DNA from 3 places in the Psychrobacter sp. CAM01 genome. Region 2 is predicted to be linked to each of the others. Evidence: predicted binding sites of a transcription regulator. Region 2 holds the regulator's gene; each other region holds the start of a gene.
The links. Region 2 encodes PhoB, which activates phosphate uptake and scavenging genes when phosphate is short. Its sites were predicted from a motif close to TGTCATNAANCTGTCATAA; they were not measured.
Positions count from the first base shown of each region.

Region 1 (4,294 bases), on a different contig from region 2:
CAGCTGTCGCCCCTCGCTATGGTATTTTTCGGTCATCTCTTGCATGCCTTGTTCAATCTCAGCTGCACTCATCGCCTCTGTGCCTAAGCTTTCTGCCGCATCTAACCCTTTGGCGTACTCACGGACGTTTTGGGTGATTTTCATCGAACAAAATTTAGGGCCACACATTGAACAAAAATGCGCCGACTTGTGCGCGTCTTTTGGCAGCGTTTCATCATGATATTCGCGTGCGGTATCAGGATCGAGTGCCAGATTAAACTGATCATCCCAGCGGAACTCAAAACGCGCCTTAGATAAGGCATTATCGCGAGCTTGCGCGCCTGGGTGGCCCTTAGCCAGATCAGCGGCATGCGCGGCGATTTTATAGGTGATGATACCGTCTTTTACGTCCTTTTTATTTGGTAGTCCTAAATGTTCTTTTGGCGTCACATAACAGAGCATGGCGGTGCCAAACCAGCCAATCATCGCCGCGCCAATAGCACTGGTGATATGGTCATAACCGGGTGCGATATCAGTGGTCAGCGGCCCTAAAGTATAAAACGGCGCGTCGCTGCAAGTCTCTAGCTGCAAGTCCATATTTTCTTTGATGCGGTTCATCGCCACGTGCCCTGGACCTTCGATCATTACCTGCACATCGTGCTGCCAAGCGATTTTCGTCAGCTCGCCAAGCGTGCGCAGCTCACCGAACTGCGCTTCGTCATTAGCATCTTGTAAGCAGCCGGGACGCAGACCATCGCCTAAGCTAAAGGCCACATCGTACTGCTTCATAATCTCGCAAATCTCTTCAAAATGCGTGTATAAAAAGCTCTCTTTATGATGGGCAAGGCACCACTGCGCCATGATAGAGCCGCCACGCGAGACGATACCCGTCAAGCGATTGGCCGTCAGTGGTACATAGCGCAGCAGCACGCCTGCATGAATGGTGAAGTAATCAACGCCTTGTTCGGCTTGCTCGATCAATGTATCGCGGAATATCTCCCACGTTAGGTCTTCGGCGATGCCGTCGACTTTTTCTAATGCTTGATAAATTGGTACCGTACCGATGGGCACAGGCGAGTTACGAATCAACCACTCACGGGTCTCGTGGATATGATTGCCTGTCGACAAATCCATGATGGTATCCGCGCCCCATCGTGTTGCCCATGTCATCTTCGACACTTCTTCATCGATAGACGAGCCAAGTGCTGAATTACCGATATTGGCGTTAATCTTTACCAAAAAATTACGCCCGATAATCATCGGCTCAGACTCAGGGTGATTGATATTATTTGGGATGATGGCGCGACCGGCCGCGACCTCGCTACGCACAAACTCAGGGGTGATGATTTTTGGCGTATTGGCACCAAAGCTCTCGCCGTCATGTTGGCGCATATCGGTCAGTTCATGCTGCTTTTGCGTCTCACGAATGGCGATATATTCCATCTCAGGGGTGATGATACCGCGGCGCGCATAGTGCATCTGGGTGACATTGCCTGCTTTACCATTGACTTTTTTGGCGCGGCGCGGCTTATCGATATGGGCAAACCGTAGATTGGCTGTGGTGATATCACGCGCACGCGCTTGCCCGTATGAGCTGGACAAACCACTTAGTTGCTCTGTATCACCGCGCTCGGCTATCCAGCCCTCGCGCAGTTTGGGTAAGCCGTGGGTTAGGTCAATTTGGGCATCAGGGTCGGTATAGACGCCTGAGGTGTCGTAGACATAAAACGGCGGGTTTTGCTCCCAGTCGGACTCATCAACGCCTTGGATGGGGGTGGGGTCCAGCGTAATCTTGCGCATCGGCACTTGAATATCAGGTCTTGAGCCTTGGATATAGACTTTTTGCGAGGCGGGGAGAATGCGGTGTAGGTCGCGCGCTTCTTCTTCAAAGCGCGTGTCTTTGGCGCTACGGTGCGCAGGGGTTTTTAACGCGTCGGTTTTTTTGTCAGAAGCGTTTTTCTGGGTCTTTGGAGGTAAGGTTGAGGTTGTCATATGCTGTCCTAGCGTGTTGGTTTTTGAATAAAAGCAACACCGCCAGAAGCTGCGGGGGTAGCACTTATCATCTAGGCAGTTTTTGCTGCGTCGTCGTCACTGGCTGTCAAAGCTATCATCGCGAAAACCTGCCTTCGCGGAGGATGTCATCAACCTGTAAGCGACGCTTGGTATCCCTCATCATTATTTGGCACTACTTAACCCTATAAAGCTTAGCACCACAAAGTGGGCATTTAGGCCAACAGTCATGAGGATAACAAGGCATTTCTGCCCGTTTTTGCCATACATAATAAAGTGCTGAAGACTTCCCTGCGTCGGTACTAACCGCATCAGGTTCGGCGGGTGATCTCTCAGCGAATGTACAAAGGCAGTCAGCCATTCATACACCGCACCCCGAGTCTGTCAGTGTTGTAAATCAGTCTCATACTAACAAACTTCTGCCATGAGGGCTACTGGTGTTTGACCACCGGTATGTCAGTCAACGTGCGCACGAGGCCATGAGTCATGACACGCAGGCTAATAGCGTTAGCCTCAAGCGCCGACTGATTTGACCCTATTTGTCACGCAGATAAAAGAGTTGGGCGGTTGTCATCAAACTGTCATAAAAACTTGTCAAGATGTCACACATGTCACCAATCATGCTTTTTTCAATCGTTGTTAAACTTTAGGAGTCCTACATGCGTTATTCGTTATTGGCAGTCGCCGTTAGTTGCACCTTAGTACTCACCGCTTGTAATAAATCCACCGACACCGCAGAGTCAGCAGCGCAGAGTGACACCAGCGCGGCGACAGTGGCCGAAACCACCAGCACAGCGACATCTTCTCCAGCAAGCGATTTTAAATCAGCTGAAAACATCGCCATGAACATCACTGGTGCTGGCGCGTCGTTCCCGCAGCCTATCTATGCCAAATGGTCCTATGACTATAATGCCGCGACTGGCGGTCAGGTCAACTATCAGTCTATCGGCTCCTCAGGTGGCATCAAACAAATCCAAGCAAAAACCGTTGACTTTGGCGCTTCTGATGCCCCCATGACCCCTGAAGAGCTGGATGCGGCAGGACTTATTCAGTTTCCAACCGTCATCGGCGGCGTGGTACCGATTGTCAATATCGATGGCGTGGGGCCAGGTGAGCTAAAGCTGGACGGCGCAACTCTAGCCGATATCTATCTGGGTAAGATTAGCAAATGGAATGACCCTGCTATCACCGCCATGAACCCAGATTTGACCTTGCCAGATGCTGCCATTACCACCGTGTTTCGCTCAGATGGCTCAGGCACAACCTTTAACTTTACCGATTATTTGGCGAAGGTTTCAACTGACTGGAAAGACAGCGTGGGTGTCGATAAAACCATCAAATGGCCAACCTCTGCCACAGGGGCAGGCGGCAAAGGCAACGAGGGCGTATCAAGCTACGTCAACCGCATGAAAAACGCTATCGGCTACGTCGAGTATGCCTATGCCAAGCAAAACAACATGGCGCATGCCGCCCTCAAAAACGCGGCGGGTAACTTCGTGCAGCCATCTGCTGAGACCTTTGCTGCGGCAGGTGATATCGATTGGTCACAGCAAGCAGGCTTTTATAAAGTCATCACCAACTCTGAGACCGAGCAAGCGTGGCCCATCGCCGCTGCCACCTTTATCTTGGTACACAAGCAGCCAGAAAACCCGAAGCAAGTGGCTGGCGTGCTGAACTTCTTTGATTGGGCGTATGCTGAAGGTGATGATAGTGCCATGGCGCTTGATTATGTGCCTTTCTCTGATACCGCAGTGGCACTGTTTAAAGACAAGTGGAATGAAGTCAAAGGTCGTGATGGTCAACCCGTCTACACACCGGCTCAGTAGTTTTTCTATATATGTATAGCAGTACTTGTAAGCCCCTTTGAGACACCTATTCTCCGGTGGTTGTCTCAAAGGTTTTATCACAACAAACTTAAAAATAGCGTTATTAATGACCGTTAATAGCACCCTTTATTAAGGTTTCGTTTGCTGTGATAAGACCTGATGAGTCTTTTCAAGATTTTGATTTAATATTATTTAATGCTGAGACACTTATGAATGATTTAAGGTCGCAACTGGCAAAACAAAAACGTTACGATGCACTATTTGTCAATGCCACCAAGGCATTTGCCATTCTCGTACTGCTATCTTTGGGCGGTATTTTGCTCTCTTTGATCATTGGCGCTTGGCCGAGCATTCAAGCATTTGGCCTTGGGTTTTATACCAGTAATAACTGGGATACGGTTGCCAATGAATACGGTGCACTAGCGCCTATTTATGGCACGCTGGTGACGTCCTTTATTGCCATCTTAATCGCTGTGCCA
Region 1 is NZ_JAWJBL010000005.1:186-4,479, forward strand. It holds gene thiC (phosphomethylpyrimidine synthase ThiC) at 1-1,971, opposite strand, end outside; TPP riboswitch at 2,261-2,377, opposite strand; gene pstS (phosphate ABC transporter substrate-binding protein PstS) at 2,649-3,815, shown strand; gene pstC (phosphate ABC transporter permease subunit PstC) at 4,025-4,294, shown strand, end outside.
Region 1: a site for PhoB is predicted at 2,558-2,576, ahead of pstS (phosphate ABC transporter substrate-binding protein PstS). Genes of this name have one in related genera too.

Region 2 (4,294 bases):
TCCATAATCGATAACAGTCTGTTTTATCCAGCGCAAAAAACGCACGATACCCCATAGACTGCCTTGTTGTTTATGGGGCTAAAATCCAAAGATAACAAGCAGATATAACATTGCGATACAAACCTGCTAGCGCAGGTCTCTTATAATATCTATGACCATACTGACAAAGGATCGCTATGATCGCCGATGGCAACAAGCCACCACCAAGGCCCAACCAACCACCGCGGCCTAGGTTTTTTCGCCGCCTGCTCAAGCTGCTGATCAAAGCAGCAGTATTGTTGATGTTATTGTTTGTATTAGACAGATTATGGCCCAGCATCAGCCAACAAACCCAATCCTTTGTCGTCGCCAAATGGCAACAGCTCAGCTTATTGCAGCAAGATTTGCCAACAGAAAACAGCCTGCCCTCGCCACTGCCTCAGCAAAACCTAAGCGATACGTGGGGCGCCGCGCGCAGTCAAGGCCGCACACACGAAGGGATCGATATATTTGCCGCGCGGGGCACACCGATACAAGCGACGACAGCAGGCATCGTCAGTAAGGTCGGCGAAAACACCCTAGGCGGGCGTGTGGTGGTCATCGTCGGTCCTGGTGGCGCTGGGCACTACTATGCACACTTAGAGGATTATGCCGATATCGCCCCCAATGACTGGGTCGATGCGGGTGATGTCATCGGCTATGTCGGCGACAGCGGCAACGCCAAGGGCACACCGCCGCACGTGCATTATGGGGTTTATATCCAAGGCAATGCGGTCAATCCCTACCCGCTTTTACAAAAATCCGAGCCTGCTCGGTAGCCTGTCATGATAAGCTCAACGATTGCTTGCGCATCCATCTGACATTGGCTAATAGCCATCAAATATTATATTAATAGCCCTAAAATATTAACAGCCATCAAACCTCAGCTAATGGCAGCAGAGCGCACGTAATTTGGCGGAAACACCGCACTAAATGTCGAGCCGCCGCCTTCTACCGACTCGATTTGCAGGTTGGCTTCATGCTGGTATAAGACATGTTTGACGATAGCCAGCCCTAAGCCTGTGCCGCCTGTGGCACGGCTACGACCCTTGTCGATACGATAAAAACGCTCTGTCAGGCGGGCGATGTGCTGCGGCGCAATACCGATGCCATTGTCCTCGACAGCGAAACGGCAACCCTCTGCTGTTTTGGTCCAGCTGACGGTGATATCGCCACCTTTTGGCGTGTATTTAATCGCATTGATCACCAGATTGGATAAGGCGCTGGTTAGATACATCTCTGAGCCGTACAGTCCATCATAGGTGTCTATCTGTAGATGGATGCTATGACCGTACTCTTGATTGTAGGCCTGTGCATCATCATAGATATGGGTCAGCAGCTTGGTCATATCGATATAATGCAGCTCCTGAGTCTCTTCGATCTCGATACGCGATAGCAGCAATAAATCATTGACGATTCTATTCATGCGCGCTGTCTGCTGGGTCATCAGCTCAAAACCGCGCTTCCAGTGCGGCGGCATGTCTGGCTGATCCGAAAAGTTTTCTAAATACCCCATCATCACGGTCAGCGGCGTACGCAGCTCATGCGAGACGTTGGCCACAAAATCGCGGCGCATCTCCTCTAGATGATGCAGACGCGTCACATCGTAGATGATCAATAGCTTTTCGTCGGCAAATGGGGTCAGCTCACACTTTAAATAGCGCTCAGGCGCGCGCCATGACTTTATATGTACACCTTCGTCAGCCAGCGTCGGCGCTTGATAGTACTGACGAAACTCAGATGCGCCAATAAAGTCAAAAATACATCGGCCTTTATCTGCGGCCTGCAATAATAGTAAATCTTCAGCGGCCTGATTCCACCACTCCAGACCATCATTATCATTGAGTAAAATCACCGCATCGCGCAGCGCCCGCAGCGCACTTCTTATTTTTTTTAATTGATCGGTGGTGTTTTGTAGCGCTATCGGCTCTGAGATATCTTGTTCGGTACATTGCTTTGACATTATGTTACTCATCCATTTTTCGTGACCTATTTTTTTGCCCTACTTGTTCTCTCGTTATCATAATGAGGATTATCCTTATCTGCTAAGTGACACTTACTGATAATTATGATGGTTATAGCTGGACTGCAACAGAATGGCGGCGGCTATTTTGGCAGTATGAGCGCGATCATTTGGCCTCAACAAAGCTTGAGAAGCGATAACCAGTACCGCGCACCGTTTGTATCAGCTTATCGCAGTCATGAGGGCGCAGCAGTTTGCGTAGGCGTTTGATATGCACATCGATGGTTCTGTCTTCGATATAGACATTGCCGCCCCACACTTGATCAAGCAGCTGGGTGCGCGTATAGGCACGCTCAGGATGGCTCATAAAAAACGCCAACAATCGATATTCGGTCGGTCCGACATCGATAATTTGCCCAGACGCCATAACTCGCTGACTTTTGGGGTCGAGGCTTAACTTACCTATCTCAATGGTCTTGTCGGCGCTCAAAGCATTGCTGCGGCGCAATACGGCTTTGATCCTTGAGATCAGCTCGCGCGTCGAAAAAGGCTTGGTCATATAATCATCTGCGCCCGCATCCAGACCGTGCACCTTGCTGTCCTCTTCGCTTTTGGCTGTCAGCATGATGACGGGTATCTCAGCGAGTAGCTCATCACTTTTGAGTATACGACAAAAATCAATGCCGCTTTTGTCCCCAGGCAGCATCCAATCTAGCAAAATCAGCGCTGGCCGATGGTCGACCACTTGTTGGTGCGCCTCTGATACGTCCGTTGCCTGCAAGCTATCAAAACCGGCCATCTCTAGCGTCATGACGACCATCTCGCGGATGGCAGGTTCGTCTTCAACAATCAAAATTTGCTCATTATACATAGGGTATTCTCAGTGATAAGGGACAAAACAGACGTATAAAAAAGGGCGATAATCGCTCGCCACTGCTTGCCTATTAAACGCGGTAATTGTGACAGTTTGATGACATTTGTCATTTAAGCGGCTGCTATAAGCCAAGCCACTTCCCTCAAACAGACGGTACTCACCGTTATGCTTCACATTTGACGCTTTAGCTCACGTCTAATATAAAATTCAGTGGCCCATCATTGATACTCATAACCTGCATGTTTGCGCCAAACTGACCCGTCGCTACCTGAGGGTGCTGACTGTTGGCATAGTCGACTAGCTGAGCAAACAGCACGCGCGCCGCCTCTGGTGGCATGGCACCGCCAAAATCAGGACGCCGGCCTTTGTCCGTCTTCGCCATCAGGGTGAACTGTGATACTAGCAGCAGCCCACCACCGGCTTGCTGGACATTTTTGTCCAGTTTGCCATATTTGGCAGGGTCATCGTCGTTTTCAAAAATACGATAGCCAAGAATTTTATCAATCATCCGCTTGGCCGTTTGTAGGTCGTCTTCAGGCCCCAAGCCGATATATGCCAGTACGCCACGCTCGATACGCCCGACACAATCCCCATCGACGCTGACGCTCGCACTATGTACCCGCTGTATCAATGCTTTCATTTATGCTCCCTTACCAATTATGCTCATACAAACTTAGGCCGTCCATGATAAAATATCATCATTTATTTGCCTATTTATTACTCTCTCACCTTTATTTTGGTCGCCATATTATGAATGTATTCACCACCTTGCAGCAGCTTGTCCCGCAACAAAAGCTCAGTAAAGTCGCTGGCCGTTTGGCTGCCAGTCGCCACCCCTATGTCAAGCGCACCTTTATTCGTAGCTTTGCAAAAGCCTATCATATCAGCTTGGATGAGTATGAGCGCCAAAACTTAGGTGCTTATGAGAGCTTTAATGACTTTTTTACTCGCGAGTTAAAAGCAGACGCGCGCCCTATCGACGCCACGCCGCAGGGGATTGTCAGCCCAGCTGACGGCGTCATCTCGCAGCTCGGTCAGATTGACGATCATAAGCTTTTGCAAGCCAAAGGGCGCTACTATGATATCGGCCAACTGCTGGCCGATAGCGAAGACGGGCATTATTTTGCCGATGGCAGTTTTGCCACAGTCTATCTGGCACCCAGCAATTATCACCGCGTTCATATGCCGTTTACTGGTACCTTGATCAAAACCCGCTATGTGCCAGGCACGCTGTTTTCTGTCAACAACACCACGGCTGCCAACATACCTGATTTGTTTGCGCGAAATGAGCGTTTGGTGTGTCTGTTTGATACCGCCTACGGCAAAGCTGCGGTCGTGATGGTCGGCGCGATGATCGTCGCTGGTATCGAGACAGTCGCCACTGGCAAAATCAGCCGTACCGACGATATTCAAGAAGCCGAACACGACATGGAGCTTGA
Region 2 is NZ_JAWJBL010000011.1:8,706-12,999, reverse strand. It holds gene R0I52_RS07975 (M23 family metallopeptidase) at 177-797, shown strand; gene phoR (phosphate regulon sensor histidine kinase PhoR) at 902-1,981, opposite strand; gene phoB (phosphate regulon transcriptional regulator PhoB) at 2,148-2,852, opposite strand; gene dtd (D-aminoacyl-tRNA deacylase) at 3,040-3,495, opposite strand; gene asd (archaetidylserine decarboxylase) at 3,606-4,294, shown strand, end outside.

Region 3 (4,294 bases), on a different contig from region 2:
AAATGCCACCAACGCCCGTTGGGGCAGCTTGTATGATGCCTTGTATGGCACCGATGTCATCAGCGATGAAAATGGTCAAGAAGCGGGCAGCAGCTACAACCCCACGCGCGGCGCCGCCGTTGTTGCTTATGCCAAAGCCTTTTTGGATGAGCATTTTGCGCTAGCCTCAGGCTCCTATACCGATGTTACAGGCTTTAGCGTCGTCGATGGCAAGCTGGAAGTCAAGCTAGGTGATAGCAGCACTGAGCTAAAAGACGCCGAAAAATTCGTCGGTTATGTCGGCGAGGCAGATAGCCCTTCTGGTATTTTGCTCAAAAACAATGGCTTACATGCAGAGATTCAAATCGATGCCAGCCATCCAGTAGGTAAAGATGACCCAGCAAACATCAAAGACGTACTATTAGAGTCCGCCATTACCGCGATTCAAGACTGTGAAGACTCAATCGCTGCGGTCGATGCCGAAGAAAAAGTCGAAGTGTATCGCAACTGGCTCGGTTTGATGAATGGCGATTTGCAAGAGACGTTTGAAAAAGGTGGTAAAACCCGTACCCGTAAGCAAAACCCAGATCGTGAGTACACCACACCAGAGGGCGGCACACTGATCTTACCAGGCCGCTCATTGCTCTTGATTCGTAACGTCGGTCACTTGATGCAAAACCCAGCGATTTTGGTCGATTTGGGCAATGGTCAAGAGCAAATCTTTGAAGGCCTGATGGATGGTTTGATCACGCCACTATTGACGCTAAATGATCTAAAAGGCAAAAACGCGCTATCAAACTCACGCAAAGGCTCGATGTATATCGTCAAGCCAAAAATGCATGGCCCTGATGAAGTCAAAATGGCCAATGATTTGTTTAATGCGGTAGAGGACTTGCTTGGCCTAGAGCGCCATACGCTCAAGATAGGTATCATGGATGAAGAGCGCCGCATGACGGTAAACCTAAAAGAAGCCATCCGCCAAGCCAAAGAGCGCGTTATCTTTATTAATACCGGCTTTTTGGATCGTACAGGCGACGAGATGCATACCAGTATGAACGCAGGTGCCTTTGTACCCAAAGGCGAGATGAAGTCGCAAGCATGGCAGCCCGCCTATGAGCAGTGGAACGTCGATATCGGTCTAGAAACTGGCCTGCAGGGCGTGGCGCAGATTGGTAAAGGGATGTGGGCCAAGCCTGACGAGATGAAAGAGATGCTAGAGACCAAGGCGGCGCATCCAAAATCTGGTGCCAGTACCGCTTGGGTACCATCACCGACAGGCGCCACCTTGCATAGCATGCATTATCATCAAGTTAATGTCGCCGAGGTACAAGACAGCCTAAAATCGCGCGAGCGTGCTAGCCTAGACGATATCCTGACCATTCCATTGGCCAAAGATACCAACTGGACAGAGGAAGAGAAGCAGCAAGAGCTGGACAACAACGCGCAGGGCATCTTAGGGTACGTGGTACGCTGGGTAAACCAAGGCGTCGGTTGCTCAAAAGTGCCTGACATCAACGATGTGGGCCTAATGGAAGACCGTGCGACTTTGCGTATCTCAAGCCAGCATATCGCCAACTGGTTGCATCACGGTGTGGTCAGTGAGCAGCAAGTCATGGATACCATGAAGCGTATGGCGAAGATCGTCGATGAACAAAACGCCGGCGACAGTAGCTATCAGCCTATGGCAAGCAACTTTGAGCAGTCTTATGCCTTTAAAGCCGCCTGTGACCTCGTCTTTAAAGGACGCGAGCAGCCAAGCGGCTACACTGAGCCACTATTGCACCAAGCACGCTTGGATCTAAAAGCCAACGTCTAAGCCAGTGTGCTTTGCTGTCTCATTGCATCGGCATAAAAGCTGTGTCGATGCATGTATATATTGCTACATGGCTATATTGACCCGATGTCGATAGTAGGTCGATAGTAGATAGCGATAATGCTGTTTCGCTTATAAGCGCTACTTATCAGTGAATAAGTAGCGTTTTATTTTTGTACACAATACAGTGGCTATAATAGAGTGGTTTGTCATAAAACTTACGATAAACCATTGGTATTTAAGCGCATTGTATGGCTATTTTTTTCAACGTCTGAGCGCTATAAAAGATATGGAGTGCGCCAGATATCGCGTTAAAAGTACAAAAAAATATGTTGCAAATTATGTCAAAGTTGTTATGCTTGTACTCGAAGTATGAGTTTGGTAACGGATGTTACGCAGCAGAAGGATAAAGACCAACGTTTACATGGCAGTTACTTTTTTTGATGCTGGTTATGTAAGTCATGGTTTTTTCATCTTACTGTAATAAAACTTCGCCACACTTGTTTCTGACTAATCTCGGTAGCCAGTTACACATTATATCTTTGAGGATTTGTGACGATACCAATTGGGCACCAGCTAATAATAGCTCGCTCATTACTACAATTGTAAAGTGGAGATACCCCATGAAAAAACTACTTTTAGCTACAGCCGTTGCTGCTCTATCTGTTTCTGCAGCCAATGCCGCTCCAACTGTCTACGGTAAAGGCTTCTTAACTTTAGATGTAAACACTGGTGACAATGACACAACTACAACGACTTATAACACTGATGGAAGCGTTGATAGTGTTGTTAAAACTTCAGTAGACGCTGATGGTCGTAGCCAATTAAACTCAAATGCTTCACGTATTGGTTTAAAAGGTTCTGAAGCACTAACTGCAAACACTGACTTAGTTTATCAACTAGAGTACGGTATCGATATTGACGCTGGTGATGCTTTTGTAGATGCCGACGGTGGCCGTATGGAGAAGTCTGATCAGTTTTACTCACGTGACACTTATCTTGGTTTGAAAAACGCTCAGTACGGTACATTGCTTGCTGGTCGTCTATCAGCTATCGATGACTACGTAAACTTTGCTAACGTGACTCAAGGTGGCGTACTAGGTGGTGATGTCGTACTTGCAAGCTTTGACGCACCGCGTACTAACAACACTTTCAACTACTTCTCGCCTAACATCAATGGCATGCAGTTCATGGCGATGTACGCCATGGATGAAGACAACAATACTGATACACTAGGCCGCGATGCGTTTGGTGTTGGTGGTAAATACGAAGCAGGTCCAATGAACGTTGGTGCTACGTACATCCAAGCAGGCGACTTTAAAGTTGCTCGTGTCAGTGGTAACTATGCTATCAGCCCAGTAGTGACACTAGGCGCTCTATATCAAAACACTGATTTTGACAGTGATGACAACGAAAATGCATTCACTATCAGTGGTGAGATGGCGACAGCGACTCCTTGGACTGCCTATGCTCAAGGTGATTTCGTAAACAACGTTGGTGGTGCTGACGATGCTGAAGCTTTCCGTGCGGTAGTAGGCGGCAAATATGCGTTTAACGCGGCAACGACTGGTCACCTATATGGTGCTTATTTAAGCTCAGAGGCTACAGTAACTGCACCTCTTGTAAAAGTTGAGAGCGAGTTTGATGGTTTTGGTATCGGTGGTGGTATCGAATACAAATTCTAATCTAACCATTAGAATCTAAATAAAAAACTCATCCTTCGGGGTGGGTTTTTTTGTTGTATGTATTATTTGTGACAAAAGTCTACCGCTGAGGTAGAAAACAAGAGTTTCAGACAGTTTGCATTTTTGCCCTATATTTTATGGCGTATTTTTAGTAAAATCCTTCTTTACCAATTACCGAAAGAGTACTATGACCAAGTTTATATTTGTGACCGGTGGGGTAGTGTCCTCACTAGGAAAAGGTATCACCGCCGCTTCTCTTGCTGCGGTCTTAGAAGCGCGTGGCGTGACTGTCACGATGACCAAGATGGATCCGTATATCAACGTCGATCCAGGTACGATGAGCCCATTTCAGCATGGTGAGGTGTTTGTCACCGAAGATGGCGCAGAGACGGATTTAGATTTGGGCTATTATGAGCGCTTCTTACGCCATTCTAAGATGACTAAGAGCAACAACTTTACCAGTGGTCGTATCTATCAAAACGTGCTAAACAAAGAGCGCCGCGGTGAGTATCTGGGCGGTACCGTACAGGTCATCCCGCACATCACTGATGAAATCAAAAGTAAGATTCTTGCCAGTGGCGAAGGCTACGATATCGCCATTATCGAGATTGGCGGTACAGTCGGTGACATTGAGTCGCTGCCATTTATGGAAGCGGTACGTCAGATGCAAGTAGAGCTTGGTCGTAATCGCGCTATGCTCATGCATTTAACGCTGGTGCCTTATATTGCCAGTGCCGGCGAAACCAAAACCAAGCCGACCCAGCATTCAGTCAAAGAGCTACGCTCTATCGGTCTGCAGCCAGATATTCTCATCTGC
Region 3 is NZ_JAWJBL010000008.1:365,766-370,059, forward strand. It holds gene R0I52_RS05245 (malate synthase G) at 1-1,795, shown strand, start outside; gene R0I52_RS05250 (porin) at 2,416-3,477, shown strand; gene R0I52_RS05255 (CTP synthase) at 3,665-4,294, shown strand, end outside.
Region 3: a site for PhoB is predicted at 2,261-2,279, ahead of R0I52_RS05250 (porin). Genes of this name have one in related genera too.